2 regions of the Lysinibacillus sp. genome follow, and region 2 is predicted to be linked to the other one. Evidence: riboswitches for the same ligand, from Rfam matches in the RefSeq annotation. Region 2 holds a riboswitch; the other holds the start of a gene.
What was found. A riboswitch is a leader RNA that binds a small molecule or an ion and turns the genes downstream of it on or off. The one in region 2 is predicted to bind glycine.
Positions count from the first base shown of each region.

Region 1 (10,915 bases), on a different contig from region 2:
TTATTAAAACAATCCGTAGCAATGGTTTAAAACCGTTAGCTATCTTTTTAACGCATGCCCATTTTGACCATATTGGAGCCGTTGATGCTGTGCGTGAAGTGTTTGATGTCCCAGTATGGATTCACGAAAAGGAAGTTAGCTGGCTAGGAGATCCTACTAAGAATGGCTCTAGTAAATATGCTGCATTACCAGATTATCGAGTAGCTGCACCAGCGCAAGACACCATCATCAAAGAAGAACAGCCATTTGAAATTAGTAATTTTGTTTTTCAGGCTGTTTTTACACCAGGACATTCACCTGGTAGTATTTCCTATATTTTTGAGCAAGATGGTTTTGCGATTGTAGGAGATACGTTATTTGAACAAGGTGTCGGACGTACAGATTTATTGGGTGGATCGACAAAAATATTATTGGATTCAATCCATAATAAATTACTGTCATTACCAGAGGATACTATTATCTATCCTGGACACGGTAATTATACGACTGTAGGTGCAGAAATGGAGACAAATCCATTTTTAAATGGATTTTAAAAAGGCCGCATCATATAAAAAAGCGTATCTCAATTGTAGTGAGATACGCGATTTTTTGTATTAATGACCGCCACCAGGTACGTGAATGAATGTTGTATAGTACGTGAAGCCAGCGAAGAATACAGTTAAATATGCTCCGAAAATGTACATGTACATACGTTCTGAAAGGTTTAAGAAGCCTAATAATAAGAATAAACCTGTATTACCTAAGAATAATAGCGATACCTCGTTCATACCACCAAGGTAGAACATAACGGCAAAAATACCTGTCCAGAATGCCATAACTTTATACATATTATCCATGAAGATTTCCCCTCCTTTTGCCCACGACACAATAATCTCTTACTCATTATAAATGATATGAAAGGTGTCTGTAAACTGGAACTTCTCCGATCTTTGTGACAAACAAATGGATTTTTAAACTAGTGATCGATTTCTGTCACGTTTATTTCATATTTACATAAATCACAATTATGTATCATACTTTCAACTTGCACAAGTTCATTATTAGAAAATAGAGCATCTAATTGTCCTTTTAAATAGGATTCATGTAATGAACAAACAATTTCAGAATGTGCTGTCAGTTGCTCCTGGAATGGACAATTAAAAATGGAGAATATCACTTTTTTTCCAAGTTCAGTTTGTTGAATTTGTGGAATATAGCCGATTAATGCGGCATTGTCAGTTAATAACTGAAGCTTTTCATCGAAGGAAAGAGAATTATTTAATGTCATTTCAGCACTGATATAATTTTTCATTTGCTGGTAGCCGTCTTGGTAGCTAATTTCTTGACACTTCGTTAACGCAGATGGTCCGACATCTTGAATTAATTGAATCGTCCATTTTAATAAACGATCTTCGTCACGTCTAGGAAATGTTAGTGATACACCTTTCTCTGAAGCTTTATAAACTCGTCCAGGTCTTCCACCTTTACCTGTTTTTACATAATCAGCAGAAATAATATTGATTTCCGAAAGTTTCGTTAAATGAAGTCTGGCAACGTTTGGATGGATACCAAATTGATCAGCTATATGTTGTACTGTGACTGTTTTTTTCTCTTGCAACATATACTCATAAATAGAGTATCTTGTTTCATCAGCAAGTGTACTCGTAATTTTCAATGGATGGATCATGTGTTTCACCTCTTTAAGTTTTTATAAAAATTATGTTCATCTACCAAGTGTTAGGAAAATAATCATGTTGATTCTATTATATTGTATTATTGAAAAAGATACATTCATTTTGGCATAAATATTAATTTTTTCATGTATTTATGTTCCTTTTTAGTGGAAAATTGCATTTTATCCACACTTTTATAGCAAAAAACATAATTGATAGTAAAATGTATAACAAGTTTTTATTTTCAGAAAAGGGCTTTTCTCGTGCACTTTTCCTCTTTATACTAGGAAATAACGAATAGAGCGGTCATATTCGAATGAACTAGAAGAGAGGTGCATATATGCAGAGTTTTGAAACAGTTGTTGAACAAAGATGTGAGCAACTTTTACTAAAGGCTTATCATTTTGGTGCATCCGATTTATTACTCGTTCCAAGCAATACAACATATCGGATCTATTTTCGAAAATATGATAAGCTTCTTCAAGCTGGCGAGCTTCCGATCGATCTTGCGGAGAGAATGATCTCCTACTATAAATTTCTTGCGGAATTAGATATTAGTGAGCGACGAAAACCTCAAAGTGGCTCCTTTCAAAAAGCGATGGAGCAAAATCCATACGCCTTTCGTGTTTCTACATTACCTTCCGTCTTTTTAAAAGAAAGCTTAATTATCCGTTTACTTCTCCAAAATCATGCATTCCCACTAACTTCCTTAAGTTTTTCCAAAAGTGCAGCACATCAATTAATGGAGCTTGTGCAAAGCCAACAAGGTCTTTTGTTTTTTACGGGGGCAACAGGCTCTGGCAAATCTACTTCACTTTATTCCTTACTTCACTATTGCTCAACAGAATTAAATCGACATGTGATTTCCTTAGAAGATCCTGTAGAAAATAGCCAAGCAAATCTACTTCAGATCCAGGTAAATGAGCGAGCAGGCGTTACATATGCTACGGGATTAAAAGCCATTTTACGCCACTCACCTGATGTGATTATGATTGGTGAAATACGGGATAAAGAAACAGCGAAAATTGCTATTCAAGCGTCTTTAACAGGACATTTAGTTGTCTCCACAATTCATGCAAAAGATTCAATTAGCTGTCTTTATCGATTAATGGACTTAGGTGTGACAATAGAGGAACTTCGCCAAACCGTTATCGGAATTGTGGCGCAAAAACTTTTACAGGTGTCAGCTATACATGATGAACGACGTGCAGTCTTTGAAATTTTACATGATATACATCTAACAAGAGCCATTATGGCTATTAAAGAACAGGGGAACTATGAGCTTCCATATAACCTCACATTAATGGGGCAAAAAGAACTAGTGGAGAGACGTTATGCAGCTACAAACATACATCGATAAATTTATGTTTTATTACAATAGAGCTACAAAATGGAGATTAAGGGAGCAGGCACAATTTTTTAATCGTTTATGTGTGCTATTGCAGGAAGGTTATTTATTACCACAAGCTATTTCAATGCTACTACCTCATCATATTAAGGCCCATGAGGACATTCAGCAGCAAATTGATGAAAAACTTAGGCAAGGAGTAGGTGTTACAGGGATACTTGAAACATTACAGCTTGCTAAACATTATTTAATGTCAGTCACAGTTGCAGAAAATAATGGCCATATGATAGAAGCTTTACAGGGTGTGGCTAAGCAGATAACGGTAAGTGAGAAGACAAAGAAAAAACTAATGAAGCTTCTTGTCTATCCAGTAACACTTATCTTATTTTTACTATTGTTATTTTTTGTGTTTCGAACAATTTTCTTGCCAAATATCGAGAGGATGGTTGTTAGCCGAACGAATGAATCAGGCGAATCAAGTATTGCTTTATCCAACATGTTATTACATGTTCCAGATATCGTCATTCTTACGATAGTCATAATAACAGGTAGCTTATTAATTTTTCACCTCTATCTCAAACGACAGTCCATTGCCTACCAACTATCAATATTATTAAAAATTCCCTTCATTCAATTTTATATCAGGTTAGCTTTGACAAGACAATTTGCTGCTTATTTAGGAAGTTTGCTGCAAAGTGGATTTTCATTACAAGCAAGTCTCCAATTGCTTGAGGATCAACAACTACAACCTTTTCTTCAAATTCTTTCGCAACGTATTAAAGAAAGAGTCATTTTTGGTGAGTCCTTAACACAAGCGGTTATCGTGATGGCTGTTTTCCAGAAGGATTTCCCGGTTTTTGTAGAGCACGGCGAGCAAAGCGGTTATTTAGGAAAAGAATTAGTATTGTACAGTGAATTATTAATGGAAAAACAAGAGCAACTTTTGCAAAAAATACTAGCGTTTGTGCAACCAACCTTCTTTATCCTCATTGCTATATGTATTGTCGCAGCCTATGTCAGTTTATTATTACCAATCTATCATATGATTGAATTAGTTTAGGAGGAAAAAAATGAAACGTATCAATCGGCAAGCTGGTTTCACTTTAATCGAAATGCTAATTGTCTTATTAATCATATCGATCCTTATTCTGATTACTATTCCAAATGTTACAAAGCATTTTGCCACAATAGATAAGAAGGGCTGTGCAGCTTATATCTCTATGGTGCAAGGTCAGGTAGAGGCCTATCGTGTAGATTTTATGGCCTATCCTACATTAGACGATTTAGTTGCAGAAGGTTATTTAAAAGAAAATGAAACGACATGCCCGAATAAAGAGGAAATTAAGATTACAAGTGACGGAGAGGTGCGTCCAGCTAATGCTAGCTTGGAGACTGGGTCTAATAGCTGATGATCGGTAATAAAAATGGTGGTTTTACGCTTCTCGAGATCCTTATTGTCTTATTTCTTATCATGAGTTTAACAGCGATCGTTAGTAAATTTTCATTCAAATTAGCGGAAATGAAGGAATTAGAACGATTTTTTACGCAAATGCAACTCGATATTCAATATATACAGACGTACAGCATGAGCCAACGCCAATATATCGCCTTGAAAATGGAAAGTTCAACGAATCGTTATGTCATTCAAAAAGATTTTTATACGACTTTATATGAACGTCCTTTTCCTAAAGGGGTTGAGTTTTTACCTGCAGAGAGTTCGATTCATACACTTATTTATAATTACAATGGGAACGTTATGTCAGCCGGCACCATTGCCTTTAAAACATCTTGGGGAAAGAAAAAAGTAATCATAACGATAGGGAGAGGGAGAGCTAGGATTGAATGAGTCAGGCTATTCATTTGCGGAAACTATTTTAGCTATGGGTATTTTTACATTACTTTGCACATCATTATTACCCATTACCTATACAATGAAGACAAATCTACTGAATAAAAAACTAGAGGTGATTGCAGCTGAAACTGCCTATGAGGGCATAAAACAATATCAAGCAAAGCAACAAACAGAAGGCACTAGAACGATTGAACAAGTTGATTACCATTGGATATTTGATGGACAGGACGTTTGTGTTCGATTTCAAAATACACGTGAGCTACGTCAAAAATGTATCAACGTCAATGGTGAAGCTCATGGATGACAAGGGCTATACATTATTAGAAGCCATGTTTCAATTAGTTGTTTTTGTGCTAATTTCTCATCTTTTTGTCCTCGTCATATTATGGTTTGCTGAAATGAAATCAACGGTGTTATCGGATGAACAAACAAAATGGGAACTATTTGTCTCTGATTTAAATCATGCTCTACAAGATGTTTCTACATTTTCAGTTCGTGCAGATTACAAAAGAATGACTTTTCAAACAGCAAATACACTGCATCATATTGATTGTTATTCGAATATTATTCGTGAACAAGTAAACGGTGGACATGTTCCTATGCTAATAGGACTCAATCGATGTCAATTTAACTATACAGAAAATATGCTGACAGTAGCTGTCGAAATGGCTAGTGGTGTTCAAAAGGAGCGGAGCTTCTATGTGCCAATTATTGAAAAATGACAGAGGGGCTATTTTTTTGATCGCAATTGCATTATTATTTTTTGTAACTACTTTTGTTCTTGCGTATTGTATGTCTTATGAAATGCAGTTACGAACATATGATGGGCTAGAAAAATTGAATGTTCGAGCTACGATAAATTTATTAGGACAAATTTTGTCAGACAGTGTAGAATCGTAGTTATAAGAAGGTGATTCGAATTGCGAAAAATATATTTAGTTGGGTTTATGGGTAGTGGAAAGAGTGCGTTAGGAAGACGTTTAAGCTATTTATTAAAGATGCCATATTATGATATGGATCATGAGATCGTGCGTCAGCAGGGGATGACAATTCCACAGATTTTTGAAAAATACGGAGAGGCCCGCTTTCGGGAAATAGAAACAGAATTTTTAAAAAATTTCCGAAATGAGGCATGTATTATTTCCACAGGTGGTGGCGTTGCCATAAATGCTGAAAATCGAAAAATTATGAGACGTAGTGGATTAGTATTTTTTCTAGATGCGTCTTTTGAAGATATTTATAAACGAATACAGCATGATCCAAACAGACCCATTGTACAGAGCTCAACAAAGGAAGAATTAGAAAGTCTGTATCATTACAGAAGAAAGTTTTATCGTGATGCAGGACATATCCAAGTACTGACAGAAGGCAGAACGATTCGCCAAATTCTAGAGTATTTAGTATTTCAAGTGAAAAGATTAAAAAACGAACGATAATACAATTTTATTAAAATAATGTTCGTATTTTATTATCTTTTAAAAAATGATTGCCTTTTCAATGCATTTAATGTTAGGATATAGACAAATAAGTAACTAAATGTTCATTGAATACTAAATAGTACCAAGATCTATCTTGGGCGGATGATTGTGCGGGGAGAGCGCGTATAGACGCCACCGAAGGAGCAAGTAGTAATGGCTATGAATCTCTCAGGTAAAAGGACTCGTACAAGACGCAACTCTGGAGAGAGCTGTAGTATAACAATAACAGCCACCAAAGGGGAAAGCCGACTAATTGGCAATGGTAAAAGCATTGCGAGCTAGTCTGGTGTAACTTTCAGGTGCAAGGACAGAGAATCCCGAAAAGGGGTTCGTCTGTCTTTTTTTATGTCTACAAGTATATATGCGAGCAAGAAAGCGCATGGACTGTACTACTACAAAAAGCAGACGAACTACTACTAGTAAAAATGTAATTAACAATAAGGGGGCAAAAAAGAATGGCGAACGAATTAAAACGTACACCTCTATTTGAAGAATATGCGAAGTACGGTGCGAAAACGGTTGACTTCGGTGGATGGGAATTGCCTGTTCAATTCTCTTCTATTAAGGAAGAACATGATGCAGTGCGTCATCGTGCAGGGTTATTTGATGTATCACATATGGGTGAAATTTTAGTCACTGGTCCAGATGCATTAGAATTTTTACAAAATCTTTTGTCAAATGATGTGTCAAAAATAGTGGCGGGCCAAGCACAATACACAGCTATGTGCTATGAAAATGGTGGCGTTGTTGATGATTTATTAACCTATAAATTAGCGGACAATCACTATTTATTATGTGTTAATGCAGCAAATATCGAAAAGGACTATGATTGGATGATGGAAAATCAACATCAATATGATGTGACGATTGATAACCAATCAGATGCCTATGCACAAATTGCACTTCAAGGTCCGTTAGCAGAAGAAGTGCTGCAATCTTTAACTTCAACTGATGTGAGTGCCATTAAATTTTTCCGCTTCCAAGAGGATGTTGAAGTGGCAGGCCATAAAGTATTAGTTTCTCGTAGTGGCTACACAGGTGAAGATGGCTTTGAATTATATGGTGCTCCAGAAGATATTAAAGCACTATGGGGAAAAATTTTAGAGGCAGGTCAGGATAAAGGCGTTGTCCCTGCAGGTCTTGGTTGTCGTGATACACTTCGTTTTGAAGCGGGGCTCCCACTATATGGTCAAGAGCTATCAGCAACAATTTCTCCACTTGAGGCAGGTATTGGCTTTGCTGTGAAATTAAATAAAGAAGACTTTATCGGTCACGAAGCATTAGTAGCACAAAAGGAAAATGGTCTTCCTCGTAAACTGGTAGGAATTGAAATGATCGATAAAGGAATTCCACGCCATGGTTACAAAGTGTTGAAGGATGGTAAGGAAATTGGTGAAGTAACAACGGGCACACAGCTTCCTTCATCTAAACGTAATGTTGGTCACGCGTTAATTGACAGTCAATTCGCAACAATCGGAACTGAGCTAGAAATCGAAATTCGTGGTAAGCACTTAAAGGTAATCACAGTAGAAACACCGTTTTACAAGCGTTCAAAATAATAGTTGAAAAGAGGGACCTACATTTATGAAACATCGTTATTTACCAATGACGGAGCAAGATCAAAAAGAAATGTTAGACGTAATCGGTGTATCCTCAGTAGATGAATTATTCGAGGATATTCCAGAGAAAGTACGTTTTAAAGGCCTTTATGACATTAAGGAAGCAAAATCAGAGTCTGCTTTATTAAAAGAATTAACGGCACTTGCCGCAAAAAATAAGGACACAAATGCTAATGTATCATTTTTAGGTGCAGGCGTTTACAACCACTATAAACCAGTCATCGTGGATCATGTTATTTCTCGTTCAGAGTTCTATACAGCTTATACGCCATATCAACCGGAGATTTCACAAGGTGAGCTACAAGCAATCTTTGAATTCCAAACAATGATTGCTGAGCTAACAGGTATGGATCTCGCTAACTCTTCAATGTATGACGGTGGTACAGCATTAGCAGAGGCAGGTATGCTGGCAGCTGGTCATACACGTCGTAAGAAAATTTTAGTGTCTGAAACAGTGCACCCAGAATATCGTGATGTTGTGGCTACATATGCCTATGGTCAATCGATCGAAATCGTGACAATTCCACAAAAAGATGGCGTGACAGATGTGGATGCATTAAAAGAGATGATTGATGACAACACAGCAGCTGTTATTGCTCAATATCCAAACTTCTTTGGTCAAGTAGAAGATATTCAAGTCATCGGGGATATTGCTCATGAAGCAAAAAGCTTGTTTGTGGTATCTTCTAATCCACTGGCATTAGGCATTTTAACACCTCCTGGTAAACTAGGTGCGGATATTTGTGTAGGGGATGCGCAAGTTTTCGGTATTTCTGAAGCATTCGGTGGACCACACTGTGGTTTCTTTGCCGTAACAACAAAATTAATGCGTAAGGTTCCAGGCCGTCTTGTTGGTGAAACAGTAGATGGTGAAGGTCGTCGTGGTTATGTATTAACATTACAAGCACGTGAACAGCATATCCGTCGTGATAAAGCGACATCTAATATTTGTTCGAACCAAGCTCTTCTTGCACTTGCAGCTTCTGTAGCCATGACAGCTCTAGGTAAACAAGGCATTCGTGAAATGGCAACACAAAATATTGCGAAAACACGTTATGCGAAAAATGCCTTTGAAGCAGCAGGCTTTACAGTAGCATTCCAAGGTGCCCACTTCAACGAAATCGTTGTGAAAACGAATAAATGTGTGAAGGAAATCAATAAAGGCTTAATTGCAAAAGGGATTATCGGTGGATATCCATTAGGTCAAAATTATGACTCTCTTAAAAATCATGTGCTAATAGCAGTTACTGAATTACGCACAAAAGAAGAAATTGATGCACTAGTTGCAGAAATGGGGGCTCTTAATGCATAACGAAAATCAATCACTCATTTTTGAAATTTCAAAAGAAGGTCGTGTTGGCTATAGCTTAGAGGCACTTGATGTACCAGAAGTAGACCTAGCAGATTTATTACCTGCAAACTTAGTTCGTGCTGAAGCGGCAGAATTACCTGAAGTGTCTGAGCTTGATATTATGCGTCATTACACGGCACTTTCTCGGAGAAACCACGGAGTAGACTCTGGCTTCTATCCGCTTGGCTCTTGTACGATGAAATACAATCCGAAAATTAACGAAACAGTTGCACGTCTTTCAGGCTTTGCCAATGTTCACCCATTACAGGATGAATCAACAGCACAAGGTGCAATGGAGCTTCTCTATGATTTACAAACTTCTTTAGTAGAAATTACAGGAATGGATGAAGTGACATTACAACCAGCAGCAGGTGCTCACGGTGAATGGACAGCATTAATGATGATTCGTGCATTCCATGAAGCAAATGGTGAGGGACACCGTAATAAAGTCATTGTTCCTGACTCAGCACATGGTACTAACCCAGCATCGGCAACAGTAGCAGGTTTTGAAACAATTACTGTTAAATCGGATGAGAATGGTCTAGTAGATATTGAAGATCTTCGTAAAGTAGTAGGTTCTGATACAGCTGCTTTAATGCTAACAAACCCGAATACACTTGGTTTATTTGAAGAAAACATTATTGAAATGGCAGAGCTAATTCACTCTGTAGGCGGTAAAGTGTACTATGATGGTGCGAACTTAAATGCCGTAATGAGTAAAGCACGTCCTGGCGACATGGGCTTTGACTGCGTACATTTAAATCTGCACAAAACATTTACAGGTCCACACGGTGGCGGTGGTCCGGGTTCCGGCCCAGTAGGCGTAAAAGCAGACTTAATTCCATTCCTACCAAAACCAGTATTAGTTAGAACTGAAGAAGGCACATATCACTTCGACTACGATCGTCCACAATCAATCGGACGCGTAAAACCTTACTATGGTAACTTTGGTATCAACGTTCGTGCTTATACGTACATTCGTACAATGGGTCCAGATGGCTTAAAAGCTGTTACAGAATATGCAGTCCTAAACGCCAACTACATGATGCGTCGTTTAGAGCCATTCTATGATCTTCCATATAACCGTCACTGTAAACATGAATTTGTGTTATCTGGTCGCCGTCAAAAGAAACAAGGCGTTCGTACATTAGATATCGCAAAACGTCTGTTAGACTTTGGCTACCATCCACCAACAACATACTTCCCATTAAATGTGGAAGAGGCGTTAATGATTGAGCCAACTGAAACAGAATCTAAAGAAACGTTAGATGCATTCTGTGATGTAATGATTCAAATTGCGAAAGAAGCAGAAGAAAATCCATCGATTGTACAAGAAGCACCACATACAACAGTCGTATCTCGTTTAGACGAAACACGCGCTGCTCGTACACCAGTGCTTCGTTATCAAAAGGCATAGTCTACAAAACCGTTCACGTTCATGTGAGCGGTTTTTTTGCACCTTTTAGGGAGGATGACGAGATATAAAGCCGAAGAAAAAAGTGATTGATTACTACTTTACGACTTTTGCGCAGAAACTAATAAAAGGAGAGCAAGGTATTCGATTATTTTGTTTAGATGCAACTTTACAAAGGATAAAAGGGTGAAGTTGTAAATG
Region 1 is NZ_DAMDAY010000133.1:1,030-11,944, reverse strand. It holds gene RT445_RS20445 (MBL fold metallo-hydrolase) at 1-533, shown strand, start outside; gene RT445_RS20440 (DUF2626 family protein) at 594-836, opposite strand; gene RT445_RS20435 (helix-turn-helix transcriptional regulator) at 956-1,666, opposite strand; gene comGA (competence type IV pilus ATPase ComGA) at 1,993-3,012, shown strand; gene comGB (competence type IV pilus assembly protein ComGB) at 2,987-4,060, shown strand; gene comGC (competence type IV pilus major pilin ComGC) at 4,071-4,409, shown strand; gene comGD (competence type IV pilus minor pilin ComGD) at 4,409-4,846, shown strand; gene RT445_RS20410 (hypothetical protein) at 4,839-5,156, shown strand; gene comGF (competence type IV pilus minor pilin ComGF) at 5,149-5,574, shown strand; gene RT445_RS20400 (hypothetical protein) at 5,591-5,752, shown strand; gene RT445_RS20395 (shikimate kinase) at 5,773-6,288, shown strand; glycine riboswitch at 6,433-6,524, shown strand; gene gcvT (glycine cleavage system aminomethyltransferase GcvT) at 6,786-7,889, shown strand; gene gcvPA (aminomethyl-transferring glycine dehydrogenase subunit GcvPA) at 7,915-9,261, shown strand; gene gcvPB (aminomethyl-transferring glycine dehydrogenase subunit GcvPB) at 9,254-10,717, shown strand.
Region 1: it holds a riboswitch for glycine, as region 2 does, so the genes downstream of both, gcvT (glycine cleavage system aminomethyltransferase GcvT) here and RT445_RS13060 (amino acid permease) in region 2, are expected to answer to the same signal.

Region 2 (19,147 bases):
TTAAATAACGCAGAATACGTGGATTTTGCATTTTCGAAATAATAAATTCCACAATATCTGGATGCCAATCTGCTAGCATAATCATTTGTGCTCCACGACGTGATCCACCTTGCTCTACAAGATGTGTCAATTTAGCAATATCATCTAACCAAGAAACTGAGCCAGATGATTTACCGTTTACACCACGTGCTAGCGTGTTACGTGGGCGTAATGTTGAACCATTTGTTCCAACACCACCACCGCGGCTCATAATCTCCATAACTTGCTTACGGTGATCACTGATACCTTCACGAGAGTCAGCGACAAATGGCATAACGTAACAGTTAAAGAAGGTTACATCAGTTTCAGATCCAGCTCCATAAATCACTCGTCCAGCTGGAATGAATTTCAAGGATACTAATTGCTCATAAAATTTTTCAAACCATTCTTGACGTTTTTCTGGTGTTTTTTCAACAGCGGCAAGGCCCGTTGCATTTCGTTTTGCGATTTGTTCATAAAATATTTCAAGAGGCTTTTCTAGCACGTCAATTGAACGTGTAATCACACCCGTTTCCTGCTCTTGCGGATCGTCTAATGCGCTACGATAATCTTCCTCAATCAAAATATCTGCTGTTTTTGTAGCCATGTCCAGCTTTTGAATTGTCCCTAAACCTCGTGCAGGGAATTTTGGATCAGCTTTTACCGTTAAAACAACAAAATCACCAGCTTTTAGTGTTTTCTTTTCCGTGTCTTTAAACGAGTAGCGATCGATCATGACAAGTCTTGATACACCTTTATGTGTGATATGCATGTCAGGTGTTACTGGGTGAACCTGTGAAAATTGTTCAATATCTTTGTTTAATTGCTCAAATTGTTTGTTTACATCGGGTTGATGATTTGTGAGTACCATCATTTTGCCTCCCTTGTTTTCTTCATTACAAAATAAATACACAATATCATGTGTTATTAAACACTACATATTGTGTATATGTCTTAAAAAAAGATACTATATATAGTTTTTTAATTCAACTCTTGCTTTTTTAAATAGATTCAGAACTACTTGTTATAACTAGGATTGAACGTAAAAAAATATTTTTTCCATACCATTTTTTACTTTTTAAAGTTCCACTCGTCACATGCATATTTTTTTTCTTCTAATGCATGGACATATTCTAATTGCTCCTCTGAAAGTGTAAATGGTTTTAAATCAATTTGCAACGATTTTGCAAAGCCATCTCGAAAAGCTGTCACACATTGCTCAACTGTCACTGGCTCTTTGACAAGACTATTAATCGCGACTGCCTTTTCTGGCAGCTTTCTACGCATACGATCCTTTGCTTCCTCGCTTGAGAAATTAAATACCGATAATAATTTCTCTTGATCTAAATCTAATAAAATGGCGCCATGCTGTAAAATAACACCTTTTTGACGTGTTTGGGCACTTCCCGCTATTTTTTTCCCTTCAACGACAAGTTCATACCAGCTTGGTGCATCAAAGCAAACAGCACTTTTCGGACTCTTTAAGTCAGCTCTTTTCTCCTCTGTATCAGGAACACTAAAATAGGCATCCATTCCTAGGTTGTGGAAACCTTGCAATATTCCCTCACTTAATACACGGTATGCTTCTGTCACAGACTCTGGCATATTCGGATAACTTTCAGTAACAATGACGCTATATGTTAGCTCATGTTCATGCAGGACAGCTCGTCCACCAGTTGGTCGACGGACAAAACCTAAACCTTGTTCTCGAACAGCATCTAAATTAATGTCTCTTTTGGCTTGTTGAAAATAACCAATTGATAGTGTCGCAGGTTCCCACTCATAAAAACGGATCACTGGTGGAATTAACCCCTCACTATGCCAATCAAGTAATGCTTCATCTAGCGCCATATTAAAAGAAGGACTACATTTCCCTGAATTTAAAAAATACCAAGTTGTCATATGTTCATCTCCTACAAATATAAAATGATCCCTCAGGCCCCACCTGTGGTTCAACCTTAACAAAAATTACTCTACGGTTGCTCGATATGCTTTTGTAACAAAATAGACGAATTTGCCACAACCTAGTTAATTTTATCAAACTCATTGGACTATCGCTAGCGCATCTTTTATAATAATAGAGAAGATAGAAAGGGGTAAGAAAATCTTGGACATACTTATCACAATCGGTGTCGTTTTAGTAGTTATCATTGCATATATTGGTATTAATGCACTACGACTAAAAAAAGCCGTAACCAACTTAACACAAGAGCAATTCATAGAAGGCTATCGTAAAGCACAGCTAATCGATGTCCGTGAACAAAAAGAATTTGATGCAGGTCACATTCTTGGTGCACGTAATGTTCCTTCTACAACACTTCGTCAACGTTATAAAGAAATCCGCCCAGATTTACCAGTATATCTATACTGTCAAAATACAGGCCGTAGCTCACGTGCTGCATTATTTCTTAAAAAACGTGGGTACAACCAAATTTACCAACTTCAAGGCGGTTTTAAAACTTGGACTGGTAAAATAAAAGCAAAAAAATATTAATACTCTCATGAAAAAAAGTCGTCTCAAAGAACTATGAGACGACTTCTTTTTTAAAAAATTCAGAGTTTCTACTATATTATATCTATTGCAAATCATTAAATACTAGCTCTCGTTTCAACCAGTCTTTAATCCTGCATTTGGACCAGAAAAAAACCCAACAAAAAGGGGTAACCTATAGCCCATTTTCCCTAATGATACCACACTGTAAATTGGTCCTTACTAGAGACTGATACTTTGCAATCTTAGTTGAGCGGCTCTGCATGATGAATGATCACTTTGACATCAATTTGGAGCGGCTCTTCCTACAGATTGAGCACTTTGCTACCCTTTTGGAGCGGGTTCACTCTTCATGTGAGCGGTCCTCCCTGTAGAATGATCACTTCGATATCAATTTTGAGCGGTTCTTCACACACAATGAGCACTTTGCTACACTTTTGGAGCGGTTCTCACATCATATTGAGCGCTTTTCGCTACTTTTGGAGCGGGTTCACTCTTCCTATGAGCGGTTCTTCACACACAATGATCACTTCGCTACCCTTTTGGAGCGGCTCTCCCTCCAGAATGATCGCTTCGACAGCAGTTTGGAGCGGTTCTTCACACATAATGATCACTTTGCAACTCTTTTGGAGCGGATTCACTCTTCCTTTGAGCGGTTCACTCTCCAGATTGATCACTTCCCCCGGCTTTGAGTAGTTTCTCGACAATATTGAGTACATTGCCTTCCTTCAGAGCGGAGCTCCCCCACTTTCAAGTGCCTTCCCAACAGAAGGGGTGACCTCACCACTCTTTGGAGCGAACTATACCGTTTTGCCTGCTTGCTTCTCTCCCTATGCAAGCTTCCACTAAAAGTGTCTCCCCTTTTTTAGCAATTCTCCTTACTAAATCTTCTATGTCTAGAATTCCTATTTTTCGTCAGAGATTTCCCATTTAGTAACCCATTCTTCTATTTTTCTGAAAATAGTTAAAATTTATTGTTGAATTATTTTACGTGCACTGATAGGATGTATAATATCTTACAATAACAATTGATTAGAAAGTTAATAAGCTATGAATGCTATGGATCAAACTATAGCAGGAGCAGTTCTGGAGAGAGCGCACAATGCGTCGCCGAAGGGTTCACTATCTCAGGCAAAAGGACAGAGGAGTAATAGCAGCTTTTATAAGCGAAGCCACATGAATGTTAAAAGATTTCATGAAATATTTGCGAATAAATGGTATTTGTTATTCTGACGTTTTTCCGAGACTAGTGTCACAACTAGTCTCTTTTTTATTTTTCCAGTCATAGTTTTTACGCATCTTTGAGGGGGATTAACGTGGAACAGCAACAATTAAAACGTGATTTAAAAAATCGCCATGTGCAGCTTATTGCCATTGGTGGAACGATTGGCACTGGTTTATTTTTAGGCTCAGGGAAAGCCATTGCCCTTGCAGGACCTTCCATCATTTTAGCCTATTTAATTGTCGGTACCGCACTATTTTTTGTCATGCGCGCATTAGGCGAACTGTTACTATCTAACGCGGGCTACACATCATTTACGGATTTTGCATCTGAATACATAGGACCCTGGGCTGGCTATGTAACAGGCTGGACATACTGGTTCTGTTGGATTATGACGGCCATGGCAGATATTATTGCTGTAGGGGTTTATACACAATATTGGTTTGATATCCCACAGTGGGTGCCAGCCATTGGTTGCTTAGTATTATTATTACTACTGAATTTATTAACAGTTAAGCTTTTTGGGGAGCTAGAATTTTGGTTTGCCATCATTAAAGTCATTACTATTGTAGCTCTTATCATTATCGGACTTATTATGTTAGTGACAGGCTTTCATACTAGCTCTGGGCCAGTTTCTGTGGAAAACCTTTGGGCACATGGTGGGGTGTTCCCAAATGGGTTATATGGCTTTTTAATGGCCTTTCAAATGGTTGTTTTTGCATTCGTTGGTGTAGAATTAGTCGGGGTTTCAGCTGCTGAGACAGCAGATCCTCAAAAAAATATTCCGTCTGCCATTAATAAAATTCCATTCCGTATTTTACTCTTTTATGTAGGAGCATTATTTGTTATTTTATGTATCAATCCATGGTATGAAATGTCTGCCGAAAACAGTCCTTTTGTCCAAGTATTTACATTAGCAGGAATTCCAATTGCTGCTGGTATTATAAATTTTGTTGTACTCACTTCTGCCGCTTCAGCTGGTAATAGTGGTTTATTCTCTACAAGTCGAATGCTCTTTAATCTTGGTAACAATAAACAAGCTTCTCCTGCGTTTGCAAAACTGAACAAAAACAGTGTTCCAAGTAACGCACTCGTTGTGTCTGCTGTTGTTGTATCAGTAGGTGCATTGCTAAGTAAGCTGATGCCAGAGAATGCCTTTAGTATTGTGACGACGATTAGTGCAATTTGTTTTATATGGGTATGGAGCATTATTGTTATTTCTCACATCATCTATAAACGAAAAAATCGTGCTTTACATGAAGCATCAAACTTTAAAGCACCACTAACACCATTTATCAACTATGTCATTCTTGCATTTTTCGCATTTTTACTTATTGTCATGTTGATTTCTGAGGCTACGCGTACAGCACTGCTGTTAACACCAATTTGGTTTATCGCGCTATTGATTATTTATAAAATCAAAAGAAAAAAATAAAAAGAAGATGGCTTCAGACTACCCTGAAGCCATCTTCCACTTGTTAAAAAATTGTCATGTCCCATTCCGTCGCTAAATGCTTGAGTAATTGTACACCAGCGACACTATTGCCGATTGAATCGATAGCTGGTCCATAAATACCTATACCACAGCCAGCGGGGAACGGTGAATGCAAGCCAGCATGTCCTGGAACGGCTGTTAGGATTGCACCTGACACACCACTTTTAGCAGGTAGGCCAATAAATGCTGCAAATTTTCCTGAAGCATTGTACATACCACATGTCACCATCAAGGCCTTCGCTAATTTTGCCACTTGTTTAGGAAAAAGCTGTTTCTTTAAAAGTGGATGATAGCCGTCATTGGCGATGACTAAACCAATCATGGCTAAATCTGAGACATTAACCTCAATCGCACATTGCTTCAGGTAGACCTCAAGTGCCGCCTCTACTGGACAATCAAGGAAACCAGAGTCCATTAAATAATAGGCTAATGCTCGATTTCGATTAGCTGTTTGCCATTCCGATTGAAATACCTCTTCATTAATACTTAATTGCTTGCCGATGATTTGTTCTAAAAATGCTAGAATCTTTGTGACCTTCTCTTGTGGCGAACTCCCCGCGAGCAAAGAGGACACTGTAATAGCCCCTGCATTAATCATTGGATTAAAAGGTTTTCCTGGCTGATGGCTTTCCAAGCGAATAATCGAGTTAAAGGTATCTCCTGTCGGTTCCACATCTACTCTTTCTAACACATAAGGTACTCCTCGATCCATACAGGCTAAAATAAATGTAATAACTTTGGAGACACTTTGAAGCGTAAATAATTCTGCTGTATCTCCTGCTTTGATTTCGCGGCCATCATTTCCAATAATCGCAATACCTAATTGATTCGGGTCTTTTTTGGCTAAGGCTGGAATATAACTAGCACATTGTCCCTCTTTTGCAGCAGGACGAAATTGTGTCACCCATTGTGCCACTAGTTGATCATGTTCATGATGATTAGCTTGTGTTGACATTGATGTGTTCTCCTTTCAAAATGAGGCAAAAACAGAGCCTTCATAGTTCTCCTATGAAGACTCTATCTAGATCGCTATCCTTTTATAGCTTTGGAGGCTGTGTTCCCTCCGGAATTAAAGATATATATGTCTCTCCATCAAGACGTTCTTGCCATTCTTTTTTTGCTTCTTCAATTAATGCTGGATTATCAAGTAATGCGATAGCTGTACAAGCCATGATTTTAGCCGCTTGTAGCATACCTTTATGCGCAATTGGCATAACCCCCTGTGAAACAACCTGCCATGTATGCAACGGTGTACCTAATGCCATACATACGGTTGTACATTGTACGGTTGGTACTTTCCAGCTGACATCTCCAACATCTGTTGAGCCACCCATAATAAATTCAGGGAGCATGTCTGGGACGTGATTCGCAATGACTTTTCCTTGTAAACGCTTAACATCTTCTTTACGCAAACCTACTAACGAAGAAGCTTGTACTTCAGGTGTAAATGTATTAAAAATTGCCTGTGCGTACTGCTCATCCTCTATTGTATAGTCTGGCATACCAATTTCAAGTATTTGTTGATACATTACATCATAAAGTGTTTTATTTGTAATGAGATTTGAAGCAGCACCCTCAAAATCAATGTCAAGCGACGTACCTGTCATAAGCGTTGCACCTTTTGCAATATTTTCAACGCGCTGATAAATCTCTTGTACTTGTTGTTTTTTAGGGGCTCTAACGAGATAGGTTACCTCTGCATAGGGTTGTACTACATTCGGTGAAGTTCCACCAGAGTTTGTGATGGCGTAATGCACACGAGCTTCTGGAATGATATGTTCTCGTAAGTAGTTTACCCCAACATTCATCAGCTCAACAGCATCTAAAGCACTTCGTCCAAGATGTGGTGCTGCTGCTGCATGTGCACTTTTCCCAGTAAACTTAAAAGTAGCAGCATAGTTTGCTAGAGAGCTACAAGTCATTACAGTAGAAAATGTACCTGGATGCCAAGAAATCGCAATATCAACATCATCAAAAAGTCCAGCTTTTGCCATATACGCTTTACCTGAACCATTTTCCTCGGCAGGACAGCCGTAAAATCGAATGGTTGCTGATTGATTATGCTGCTCAAGATAATCTTTCACTGCCACAGCAGCAGCAAAGGCTCCAGTTCCTAATAAATTATGCCCACAGCCATGACCGCTTCCTCCATTTTCAATAGGTTCATGTTGTGTAGCGCCACCTTTTTGACTCAAACCAGGAAGTGCGTCATATTCCCCTAAAAAGGCAATGACAGGCTTTCCAGAACCAAACGTCCCTATCAGAGCTGTACTAAGTCCAGCAACACCCACTTCGGTTTGAAAACCCTCTTTTTCTAGCGCCTCTTTCATATAGTGCATTGATTTTTTTTCTTGAAAATGAAGCTCTGGTACAGCCCATATAGCATCACTTAATGCCACACTAGCTTCTTGTTTTGCTTCAATTAATGTCGAAATTTTTTCGTGAAAACTCATTAAAGTCCCTCCAATTTTTATGCTTTCAATAAAGTCCCTTTTTGGTCATTAAGCGTGACAATGGACACAATACAGATGAGCGCAAAGCCAATTAACATCCAAAATGCCGCATCAAACGAACCATTAAAAGCATCTACCATAAAGCCAATGGCCATAGGTGTGACAAAACCTGCTAACTGTCCACCTGTATTGGCGATACCCATTGCCGAACCTGTAATTGAAGAAGGTAATTTCTTCAGTACGATAACAGGTAATAACGTAATGACGAACGCAATAAAGATCGAAACAACTGTTTGATAACCAATAAATAACGTCACTGTTTTGGCCGTAAACATTAAATACAATAATATGCCGATAACTGCACAGGATATGGACCCTAGTACCTTTTCCATTCCTCTTGGTAGCTTATCAATAATAAATCCGCTGCCATACACACCGATAATCGTTGTAATAGCAGGAATTGTTTGTGCCCAGCCAATGGACATTAAATCCAATCCACGATTTTTCTGAAGATACGTAGGAATCCAAGAAACTAATCCCCAGTTCACTGCATAAATACAAAAATATGCAATGATCAAATTCCACATAAGTGGTGTTTTCAATAATTCTTTAAAATTTACCTTTGTAGTAGGATGATTTGTCCCAGCTTCTTCTACTATTTCAGCCTTCGGAAGCTGAATATACTTCCAGTATAATAAGGCAATAATCGCTCCAATCGACCCGATAATAATAAACATCATGCGCCAACCTATCGTTCCTAATAAATAAGCAGCTAGCAGCGGCACAATTAATGATACAATCCCTCCAGAAGTAAGCATGATGGACATGGCTCTTCCTCTTTCTTCTTTCGGGAAAATCGTCGCAATAATCTTAGAGCTCGCTGGCTGAAATCCACCCTCTCCGATGCCAAATAAAAAGCGAATCACAATCATAGCCGTTAATGACCAAGCAATTGCTGTTAGACCGGTGAAAATAGACCACATAATAACAGCCAACAGTAAGATTCGTTTTGCGCCAAATTTATCAGCAAGCCAGCCACCTGGTATTTGCATAATGGCATAGCCTAAAAAGAAAGCGCTTAAAATAATACCCGTAGAGGATGCATCTAATTGCAAATCACCTGTAATTGAAACAACTGCATAGTTCATAATGTAACGGTCTAAGTTTCCTAAAGACCAGCCCAAAAATAATAGCGCAAGGATAACATTTCTAGATTTTTTAGTTACTTCATTTGTTAACATTCATATCCCTCCCATATCTCAAAACATTCTCTAACATTGCAGTCTCTACTTCACTGCTTTTTTTCCTTAATGATCTTTGCCCCCTTGTAATATCTAGTAAAATAAAACCCCTTTTATATACCGACATTTTCGTTATATATTCGTATAATAATCAAACTTCTATGAAAAAACAATATTTTTTTGAAAATTTCTAATAGATAATCGTCTTTGTAAACGAACATTCATCTCTTTAAAAGGTTCACAATTCCTTGATAAATCAGTTTTTAAAGGACAAAAAAAGCCCCAAACCATTTTTGGCTTGGGACATCTTCATTATTTTTAAACAAGCTGATACATTTTTATCGGCCTACCACGAGTATGCTGTAATTCTTCTCCACAAATTCTCGCTAAATCCACTCCACATAAATCTGCCACGATTCGTTGGGCATTTCTTTCACTCATCTGAAGCTGTGTCGCTAAATCCTTTGTCGTAAAATGCTTCCAGTGCATTTTCTGCACAAGCGCATAAATTTTCATGTACGTTTTTACACTAATATTACCTTTTTTTAGTTTTTCTAAAATAAAAGGGTCTTCTGCTCGATAGGAATACGTAAGTTCTTCTACATTCCCTACGGATTCAATAATTGTTCCATCATCCTGAATCATAACAATATCTACCGCTTCATTTTCCTTCGTCTGTCTTAATCCTCGATGAGCATGTAATTCAGCATTGAACACCGTTTGAGCAAAACCAATGCCTGCTGTTACCTTCGCTTCCATTTCAATGGACAGCTGATACATTTTTTCCTGTAAAAATTGGATTTGTCCTTCAATGGCTCCCCTTGTACTAAAAATAGTATACTTTCCATTCCCTTCTTCAATCAGTGAGCCATCAATTTGTTCACAGAGCTGAAGCAGGTTTTCCTTTATGCGCAATTCTAAATACTGTATACGGTACCCTTGCTTCATTCTTTCTTTTAATGAATCGAAGTCCTTTATTTCCAGCATAACTGCACCAATTTGGGTCTCTTTATAATAGGACGTTTTGATTTTTTCTGTAAAAAGCTGAACGGTATGGTAAATTTCCGTTTTGGTCGGTGAAACCCAATAAGACGGCACACCTCGTTTTTTCAGCTCTTCATCAACAGAAGGATAGCAAGTAATCGCAAAATCGATTTTGCCCGCCTGCCAGAGATCATAGTGGAAATCAAATAGCTCTTGTGGATTAACAGCCACATCAAATTCCTTTAAATACATGTGATGGACATTATGCTGAATTTCCGCAAGACTCTCTGACGCCATTTGGGAAGGCGATGGGATGATGTCGATACTGACATTTTCAATAAACTTTTTTTGTTGATAGGACTGCTCTAAAAAGCCCCGATAAATGGCTGCTTCGGAAAAAATAATATGAGTCAATTTATCCTTGGAAACATTCGTTTGACTGGCAAGCTTATAGGGGATGTAGCCAGAAAATAGCCAGAAATCCACATCCTGATTATAGGTCTCGACAAGATGCTTTGTTTCCGTCGCCACTTCATAAATATACGGAATAAACTCCATATCCTGTTCAATTTCCCGTGCTAACGCAATAATTCTCTCAACCGATTTAGCGGGACCAACAACACCTATTTTATACATCTTTTGTTCCTACCTTCTTTGTGAAACTACAATCGTTTATGTAAAAAATTTCATTCTCTGTAGTACATAGTATAGCGAACATTGAATTTACTAGACAAATAATAATGACTTTATCTATAAAGAAAGCCCCGAAAATCCATCGGGGCTTCTTGTAGTAATTATTATTGTTCAGTTGGATACATGTTGTTATAAAGTAACTCTAATTTCTTTGAAAGCTTACCATAGGCAGTTTGCCATGCTTTGCGAGCCTTCTCATCTCCATCCACTGGAACGTATAGAGCATGAACGTCTGCTACCTTTTTCAAATCCCCTTCCGCCTGTGTCAGCTTCGAATAATTTTTTACGATCTTCTGATCAGTAGCACTTAATTGATCATAAATCGCACGAATTTCTTTCACTTTTTCCTCTAACCCAGCTATATATTCACCTTTTACAACTAGAGAATTGATAGACTCAATTAACAGCAAAGCACTTTCATTTGTTTGCTGTTGCCCTTTCTGCTTATCAATAATCAACTGTCTAGTCGCAGCATCAATCAGGCTCACTTGTTTAGACGTCAGCTTTTCAAATGCCTTGATGACTGTACTTGGATTATTATTAATCGATTTCTCATAAGTCTTCATAAAGGATTCTACCTTTTTGACATCCGCCAATGCTGCTTTTAAAATATCATAATTTGTAATTAATTTTTTATCACTTGAGCTAAGGCTACTATACTGTGTCGATAGATTTTTAATTCTATCAATGGAAACTGTATAAAGATCATTTGCTAAAATGCTTGCAATATCATGATTTAGCTGTGTAATATTCGGCGCATTTTCATCAATAATTTGATTATTTAATAAAGCCTCATATTGCTCTTTTGCTAAATGTTGTTGATTCGAAGGTAATTTAGCATACGCTTTTTGCACTGTTTCAATTTTTTTAGCTTGTTTAGCAGCATCTGTTTCTTCTCTAGCTGTCTGGACTTTTTTATGGAATGATTTCACACCTGAAATATCCTTCTTTGCTGCTGTTAATAAATAATAATTCGTCACATATTTTCTTGCACCTGACGATAGACTTTTATACGTTTCTGACGCTTTATCAGTTGCGGATTCTAATTGTTTGAATGTAAAGGTAGTGACATCTGCAAATTTAGCTATTTCGGCCTTCAATGCTTCCGCAGCAGCCTTATCAGCAGGCACTTTACCATTGTCATCAATTGAAACCTTAGGCGTATTCAGTAAAAAGTCATCGGCATTATAGACAAGGGACTGTTGTAAAGTCGTAAGCTTATTATAAGCTTTGAGAGCACTCGTATAGCTTGAATTCAGTTTACTTTCTGTCACGCCAGCTGTTCGAGATAATTTTTGATAAGCGTCCATATCTTTTATCACTTTTTCAGCTGCTTTTAAATCTTTTTGTAAAGTAACAAGACTGTCATAGCCAACAATTTGAGCTGCCGATGTTTTCGTTAAGCTCTTATATTCTTTAATCATACGATTGACATTATTGACATGACTCTGCCATGAGCTAGCTGATGGATTGATTGGATAGATATCATCGCCAATATAGCTCTCTATATCATGATTTAATGCGGCAATTTGACTCACTTCAGCACTTTCCGCTGTCGCTAAAAGCTGTACATACTTGTCTGATACTAATTTTAATTGCTTATACGTCAATTTTTCATAGGCAGATCGAATGGACTTCGCCACTGTAACTTGCTTATTCGGTGTATTGTCTGTCGATAATTTATCAAAGGATTTAATAAATTGCTCCACTTTTTTAATATCTGATTTAGCTTCTGTTAAAATAGCTTGATTTTGAATTGCCCCACGATAATTTGGGGATAACTTTGCGATATCCTCTTCAATGCTAGTCACTAACGCTTTTAGGGTATCCTTATCTGAAGGTACATATTGTGCAAGAGAATTTTCGTAGGATAGTAAATGAACAATAGCTTGATTTAATCGTCGAACTTCTGAAATTTCCTCCAGATCATTTGGCTCATTTAATAAATTTTTAATGTTCGTATAGAGGACTTCATTCGCATCTAAGCTGCGTTGTAGCTGATCAAGCTTATTATAGGCCTCTTCCATCTCTTGAATATATTTAGGTCGATCCTTTCCATTCACGTCCTGTAATTTATCTACTTTTTCTTCTAATTTATTGAGTAGTGCCACATCAGCGAGGGCTCTCTTTAGAACATCATAATTGGACACATTTGCTTTTGCTGGTGCCGATAAAGCTTGATACTTACTTTCTAATTCCTTTATTTTGGCTTCGAATGATTCAAAATCTGATACATTGTATTTATTATCATGGATTAGTAATGCTTTAATTTCATTTGTTAACGTATCAGTAGGTACGGTCGATACAGTAATGGTATTTGAAAGTTTAGATTCCACAAAAGAAAGACCTACTTTTGCTTTAACAGTGACGCTAATATCCTTGATGCCTTTTTCAATGGCGTCCTTTGGAATTGTATATGTACTCCCAGCGGCACCTTCAATAATTGTGAAGGAATTATCGCCAAGCTTATAAAACCATTGATAACTATATGTAATTTGGTCACTTTGTAGTTTGGCACCACCCTTATCTGTAACAGAAACGCCAGCTACTTTCACCGTTTCACCAGGTGCTACAAAACTGGAAGAGGAATGACCCTCCAACGTTGGAATAGTGATGTCCAAGTCTAATGCTTTTATATCACGTGGCTCACTTTGAAACTTTTTACCGTCAATTGTAGTTGCTTCTACAAAGATTGATTTTCCAGCTGCTTCAACTGGCACTTTAAATGATCGCGAAGTTGCGCCAGAAATCGGCTTATTTGTTACTGAATTTGAACTATCTTCACTCGTAATGTCCTCTAGGTAATACCATTGATAGAGATTGACCACTGCATTATTAGGTAATTGCTCAACTGTTAATGTTCCATTGACAATATTTTCACCACTAATCGAAACCGTTTCTGCTGCATTTGCTACAGCTGGTACAATGAGTGCTACTGGAACGGCTGCTGCTGTTAAAAATAATTTCTTATTCAAATCTATTGACCTCCTTAATCCTTCTAATGAATTATATCGGTCTTGCTGCTATAATTTCCTTTGTTCTGGAGAAATAATTGTAAAAAGTGTATTTTCTCTCTATTCTACTCTTATAAAACAATATTTTTTTGATGATAATATTTTATTTTTGATCAACCCTCTCAAAGAGTAAAAGATATCAAAAAACAAAAGCCTTCTAATCCGCATTCGTAGCCTCTACGAAGAGATTAAAAGGTTTAAATAAGTATATACCTATGTGCTTACACCTCATTTGGTTATCCTCGTATCATATAAGTTGGCCGGTTCAGCGTACTATACGTATAAGGATGCGTTTGATTGGTTTCACTAACTTGTATACGAATGGTTAGTCCTTCACCTACTTTGCTATCTAAGGCGAATTTCCCATTAAAAGCCTGAACCCTCTCTTGCATACCTTGAATGCCCATAGAATCCGCAAGTAGAATGTCATCTATATTACAGCCTACCCCATCATCGGTATACAAAATTTCAAAACCTTCTTCGGTGCCTAATAAATAGATTTCAACGGTATTCGCATTGGAATGTTTTAGAGCATTGTTTAACAATTCTTGGAACAAGCGATAAATCATTAAGTTTAACCGTTCATCCTCTAAATAAAGCCGATCAATCGTATAAACCAACACAAAATTTGCTCGTTTATGAATTTTTTGAATCAGTTTTTCAAGGGCGGCATTTAATCCTAACGTATCGAGAAGTGGTGGCTTTAAATTTTCACAGTAGCCCCTTAAATCATTCAAGGAAGTTACCATATGTTCATGCAGCTTTATGAGTCTCGCTGGGATCTCCTCTTTTTCCTTTGTATGCATAAGGACATCCATTTCTCTCGCAATATGAAGCTGTTCCTGTAAAATCGTATCATGAAGTTCCTGAGCAAGTTGATATTTTTCTTCCTCGAAGCGTAGCCAAAGTAATTTATTGAGCCACGGTAGTTGTCGATTATCAGCCTCTTTCATATGCTTTAACTGATTTAAAAGCTCCTCAACCATTTTCGTATTTTCAATAAAATTGTTTAAATAGAGCAATAACAATTCAAGCCATAACAACTCCTCATCCTTTAGATAAATCGATTTATTATGGTCAACAACAAGGATTCGTTTATAATTCGCATCTTGATGAATAAAGGCGATATAGAAATGATCTGTTTTTTTAATATCCCCTAGCCCTAAACGCTCGACAAGGACCTCATCAATTTGATGTTGCGTGTATTCCTTCGATTTATTCGTTAACGTCACCTGATGTGTTTGAAAATCATAGGTCAGAACATAAACACTTTCCATTTCAAGCTGGAGCACAACCTCCTGCACAAATTTCTCCAATAGATCTTCGATTTTGACCACTCGACCTATACTATCAACGGTAGTATACAAGCGATGAATGTAGTCCCCTTTCGTAGAGAAAAGGATTTTCCGCTTACGATAATCAATCCGCTCCTTCATGTAAAACAGGGCCATTAACGAGAGAAAAGCGAAAAAGAAAATCTCCGTCATGCGTGTAATCGAAAGATCCGTAAGCCAATACAGCCCCAATAACAGCCATAGTGTAAAAGCAAAAGAAAAATTAAAATAATAACGTAATCGAGAAATGAAATACTCCATATCAAAAATACGCTCAGTAAGTTGTGTAAATATAAAGCTGAATGGAATAAGCATTAGAAATAATGAACAAATATCAGCAGAGAGTAATTGTGTATTGAATAAGATTTGGGGTAATGCATAGAAAAGTAGAAAGGGCAAAAATGGAATAATGATACTCATTAACAATATCTTTAGTTGAGATAATTTATACTTAAAATAACCTACAATCAATATTCCAAGATTTAATATTAATAATAGAAAAAATACCCATAGCACAATTTCAGATAGAATAGGGTTGATTGATGGATAAAAAATACTGAAAACACTAAACGCAATCGCTAAAACAGGAAATAAAAAAAATACTTTTAGTTTTTTTATAAAGAGCCATTTTATCTTTAAAAACGCAAAATAATTTTCTAAAAAAAGTAACAGAATTACTAAACATAATAGCATACTACTACGGTTAATAATCATACCTATACTATCTAAACGCCCTGAAGCACCAATACTCACATATGCTAAAGAAACACTTAGAATAAATAATATTAGTAAATTGGTAAGGTGTTGATTTATTTTTTTAAAATATAAATATACCGTAATAAATAATGTCAAAGCATAGTAACATGCCGGTATTATCAATAAATAGTAAAATTGCTGAGGTATATCAAGATTTTTTATTTGTATAGAGATTATTTTTCCATCAGGCTTTTGGATCGTTAATTCTTTTGCTGCCCTAATGGCTGAATCAAAGGATATATAAGATAAATTATTTATTTTCACATCATCAACATTTAAAACAATATCCCCAGGTGTAATTTGATGCTTTGTTGCCCAATTTTTATAATAGGAATCCGTTATTGTCCAATTATTATTTATTTTTTCTAACTCAATATTTAAAAAGGGTTTGCTATAAGTAACATTAAGTAGGTACATCCCTAAAATTAAATAGATACCTATAGCAAGCCCAAACCATTTATTTTTTTTATGTTTTAATACCAAACACGATTTTCTAAACATACATCTTCATCAAACGAATCCAAAATTGCTTTTTGTTCAAGATCTGTTACACCAATTAAAGAAGCTTTTTTTTCTTTTAACAATGTTACCAACGACGGATTTTGCTCTAAATATTGAATCATGTTAATCATAAAATATCGCCTCATTTCATTAGTTTTAATTTATAATTACATAATTTGCTAAAAACTCTTTAAACAAAGGAATTATTAACCAAATTTGTAACTATAATTTTATTATACTACCACTCTCCAATAATTCAACATAATTTTCTAAAAAATACAAATAATTAATAGAATATGTAATAATTTAGCTTTATTTCTCCAAGAAAAGACATAGAACCCACCTAAAAAAGCCCATTCCAAAGATAGGAATAAGCTTCAACTATTTATACTGATTAATTTGTTTTACTGACAGCCATTTTGTAGCCACTTACTTAAGTCCATAGTGACCACCGTGGCATGTTGTGGATTCATATCTCCGCTATCTACTGCAAAAACGCTAGAATCATTCCCCTGAATGGCCATTAAAAATACCATTCCACCACCATCGTCACCAATAGCTATATAGCCTTTCGCATATTCCTCCACTTCCCAAGTCTCATTTCTTTCTATCAATTCCTCTGTACCGTAAATTAACACCCCATTAGCCAGTGATACACCATTCACCTCTTGTAGGACTCGCCTATAAACGGTTGGGAGTTGACATGACATACTATGTTCCACTTGTAGAATGTCGTTCTCTGTAGCTGGTAAATTTGCATTATGTATAGGAAGCATTTTGACACATCCTTTCGTTTACATTCTCTTTACACCTGTGCTTCACAATACTCGTAAAACGCCAAAATTAAGTCATCAACCTTTTGTTTACTGACAATTTTGCCTAACCATTCTTCTGGAATTTTATCCAACTTTTTATACATACCCGCTATCGAACCTGTAATGGCTCCAACGGTATCCGTATCTTCTCCTAAATTAACTGCCATCAGAATCGCTTCTTTAAATGTTGTAGAATTACCTACACACCAAATAGCCGCTTCTAGCGAATGAACAATATAGCCGCTTGATTTAATCTCGTCTTCAGGCGTATTTAAAAAGTTTTCATGAAAAATCCTTGTGTAAGCATCTAACTCTGCTTTCATTTCATTTTGTAAATTATTTTGCAGTAAGTCAAATACCTCTTTTAAGGCCACTTCTAATGAATTGTTTCGGTATAAGCTTAATAATAGCTCAATGTAAATGATGGACCCTACTATGGAACGCGGATGACCATGAGTAATCTCTGTATATTGATGAACTAATTCTTTTCTTTTAGCAAAATCTAACTCATGCATGACCACGAATACTAAAGGAGCTATCCTCATTAGTGTACCATTGCCATTATCAAACTCGCCCGTTTTACCACATTGTGCTGGCGGAACACCTTTTTTATAGTTGGAAACGGCTTCCGCTGTAGTAATTCCAATATCAAACATTTCGCCAAATGGTGTAAGATAGCCATGCTCCATGTATTGCACAAATTTGTTCATCAATGTTTTGGTATCGCCTTTTTCAATAATGTTTTCTACCAAGCAGAGTGTTAGAGAAGTATCATCAGACCAAGTACCAGGTGGTTGATTGTAAGTACCATACCCCATCACATCTTGCACACGGAACGTTCCTCTTTGTTTAAATTCGACTGGTACGCCCATTAGATCACCGATAATCCCACCGTATAAAGTGTCAAACACACGCTCCCTCAATTGTGTATCTACCATAAATGCCACCCCTACTTTTATTTAATTTATCACAATTCAAAAACAGTACATTTAATTTTATAATAAATTAATTCCTCATTTATTATTTTTTCAATCTCTTCCCAATCTCCTCCAGCTAAACCTGAACCAATTTTAGGCATCTGTATCGATAATCTATTTATTAATGCAAATCTCGCAACTTTTCTTAAACATAATCGAAGTGCATCATAATCAATATAGGTTGTATGATCTTTATCATTTTTCCTCACACCATGTTGTGCAAGCATATTGGCAACAAAAGTTGCTCTCTGCTGGTCTACACATACAAACTGAACTTCTCCTAACCCAAAAGTTTCTTTATCCTTAGACCATTTTACATATTCATTTTTGGCAAAAGGGAATTGCTTTGATAAAGATAAAACAAAACCTTTTCCCCATTTTCCTAAAATATTGACAACATGAATGATGAGTGTATGTTCTTCTAAAGGAAGAGAAGCATCGCCCTTTAAGTAGTTTGTTTGAGATTTGTTAGCTACAATTCCTTCCTGCCATTTATTCTCAAATTCTAATTGAGTAATAGGTACACTATCGCTTAAATCTAAACTATCGATATGTCCGTCATACAATAAAAATCCAACATCTTCATTCCAATCATGTAATGATGAAGAACAGTACATATCATTGTTAATTATATTAATCTGCCTAGTTGCAACGCCATCATCAAATTCTGTATATAATTGTCCATAACCTTTTAAAAATTCAATATTATCACATTTATAGTATAATAGACTATTATTAGTCCTTGCGTGACTCTCTACCACTGCTAACCTCCATTTCGGAATATCCAAATACATTTTTTCCATCAATATAAAATGGCTAAAAACTCTTTAATTCGCATATTTTTAACAATCAAACAATTCATTAGCCAATTGAGCAATTTCTTGAACGGCGTCTTCAATCCTGTTTTGTTCATCTAAAGAATATATCTCTTCATTGAAATAAAAAAATTACTAATATCAACGAAACATAATGCAAGTTTTTTAGGAACGACTTCAAAACTCTTATATTCAGCTATTAATATTTTCATTGCTGTAATTAATTCACTATATTTAACTTCATTCAATCCTTCACCATTTCTTAATTGTATTAAAATAGAATGTTCTCCTAATATATTTTCATAAATACTATTTAAAGCATTATTTTTATTCATAGT
Region 2 is NZ_DAMDAY010000057.1:2,497-21,643, reverse strand. It holds gene RT445_RS13080 (vitamin B12-dependent ribonucleotide reductase) at 1-889, opposite strand, end outside; gene RT445_RS13075 (lipoate--protein ligase family protein) at 1,090-1,920, opposite strand; gene RT445_RS13070 (rhodanese-like domain-containing protein) at 2,126-2,512, shown strand; gene RT445_RS13065 (hypothetical protein) at 2,983-3,228, opposite strand; glycine riboswitch at 3,586-3,662, shown strand; gene RT445_RS13060 (amino acid permease) at 3,826-5,166, shown strand; gene RT445_RS13055 (glutaminase) at 5,210-6,181, opposite strand; gene RT445_RS13050 (M20 family metallopeptidase) at 6,264-7,679, opposite strand; gene RT445_RS13045 (MFS transporter) at 7,697-8,920, opposite strand; gene RT445_RS13040 (hypothetical protein) at 9,239-10,540, opposite strand; gene RT445_RS13035 (hypothetical protein) at 10,702-13,572, opposite strand; gene RT445_RS13030 (ATP-binding protein) at 13,848-16,118, opposite strand; gene comX (competence pheromone ComX) at 16,175-16,333, opposite strand; gene RT445_RS13020 (SMI1/KNR4 family protein) at 16,607-16,978, opposite strand; gene RT445_RS13015 (ADP-ribosylglycohydrolase family protein) at 17,008-17,955, opposite strand; gene RT445_RS13010 (macro domain-containing protein) at 17,985-18,755, opposite strand; partial or broken gene RT445_RS13005 (hypothetical protein) at 18,908-19,147, opposite strand, start outside.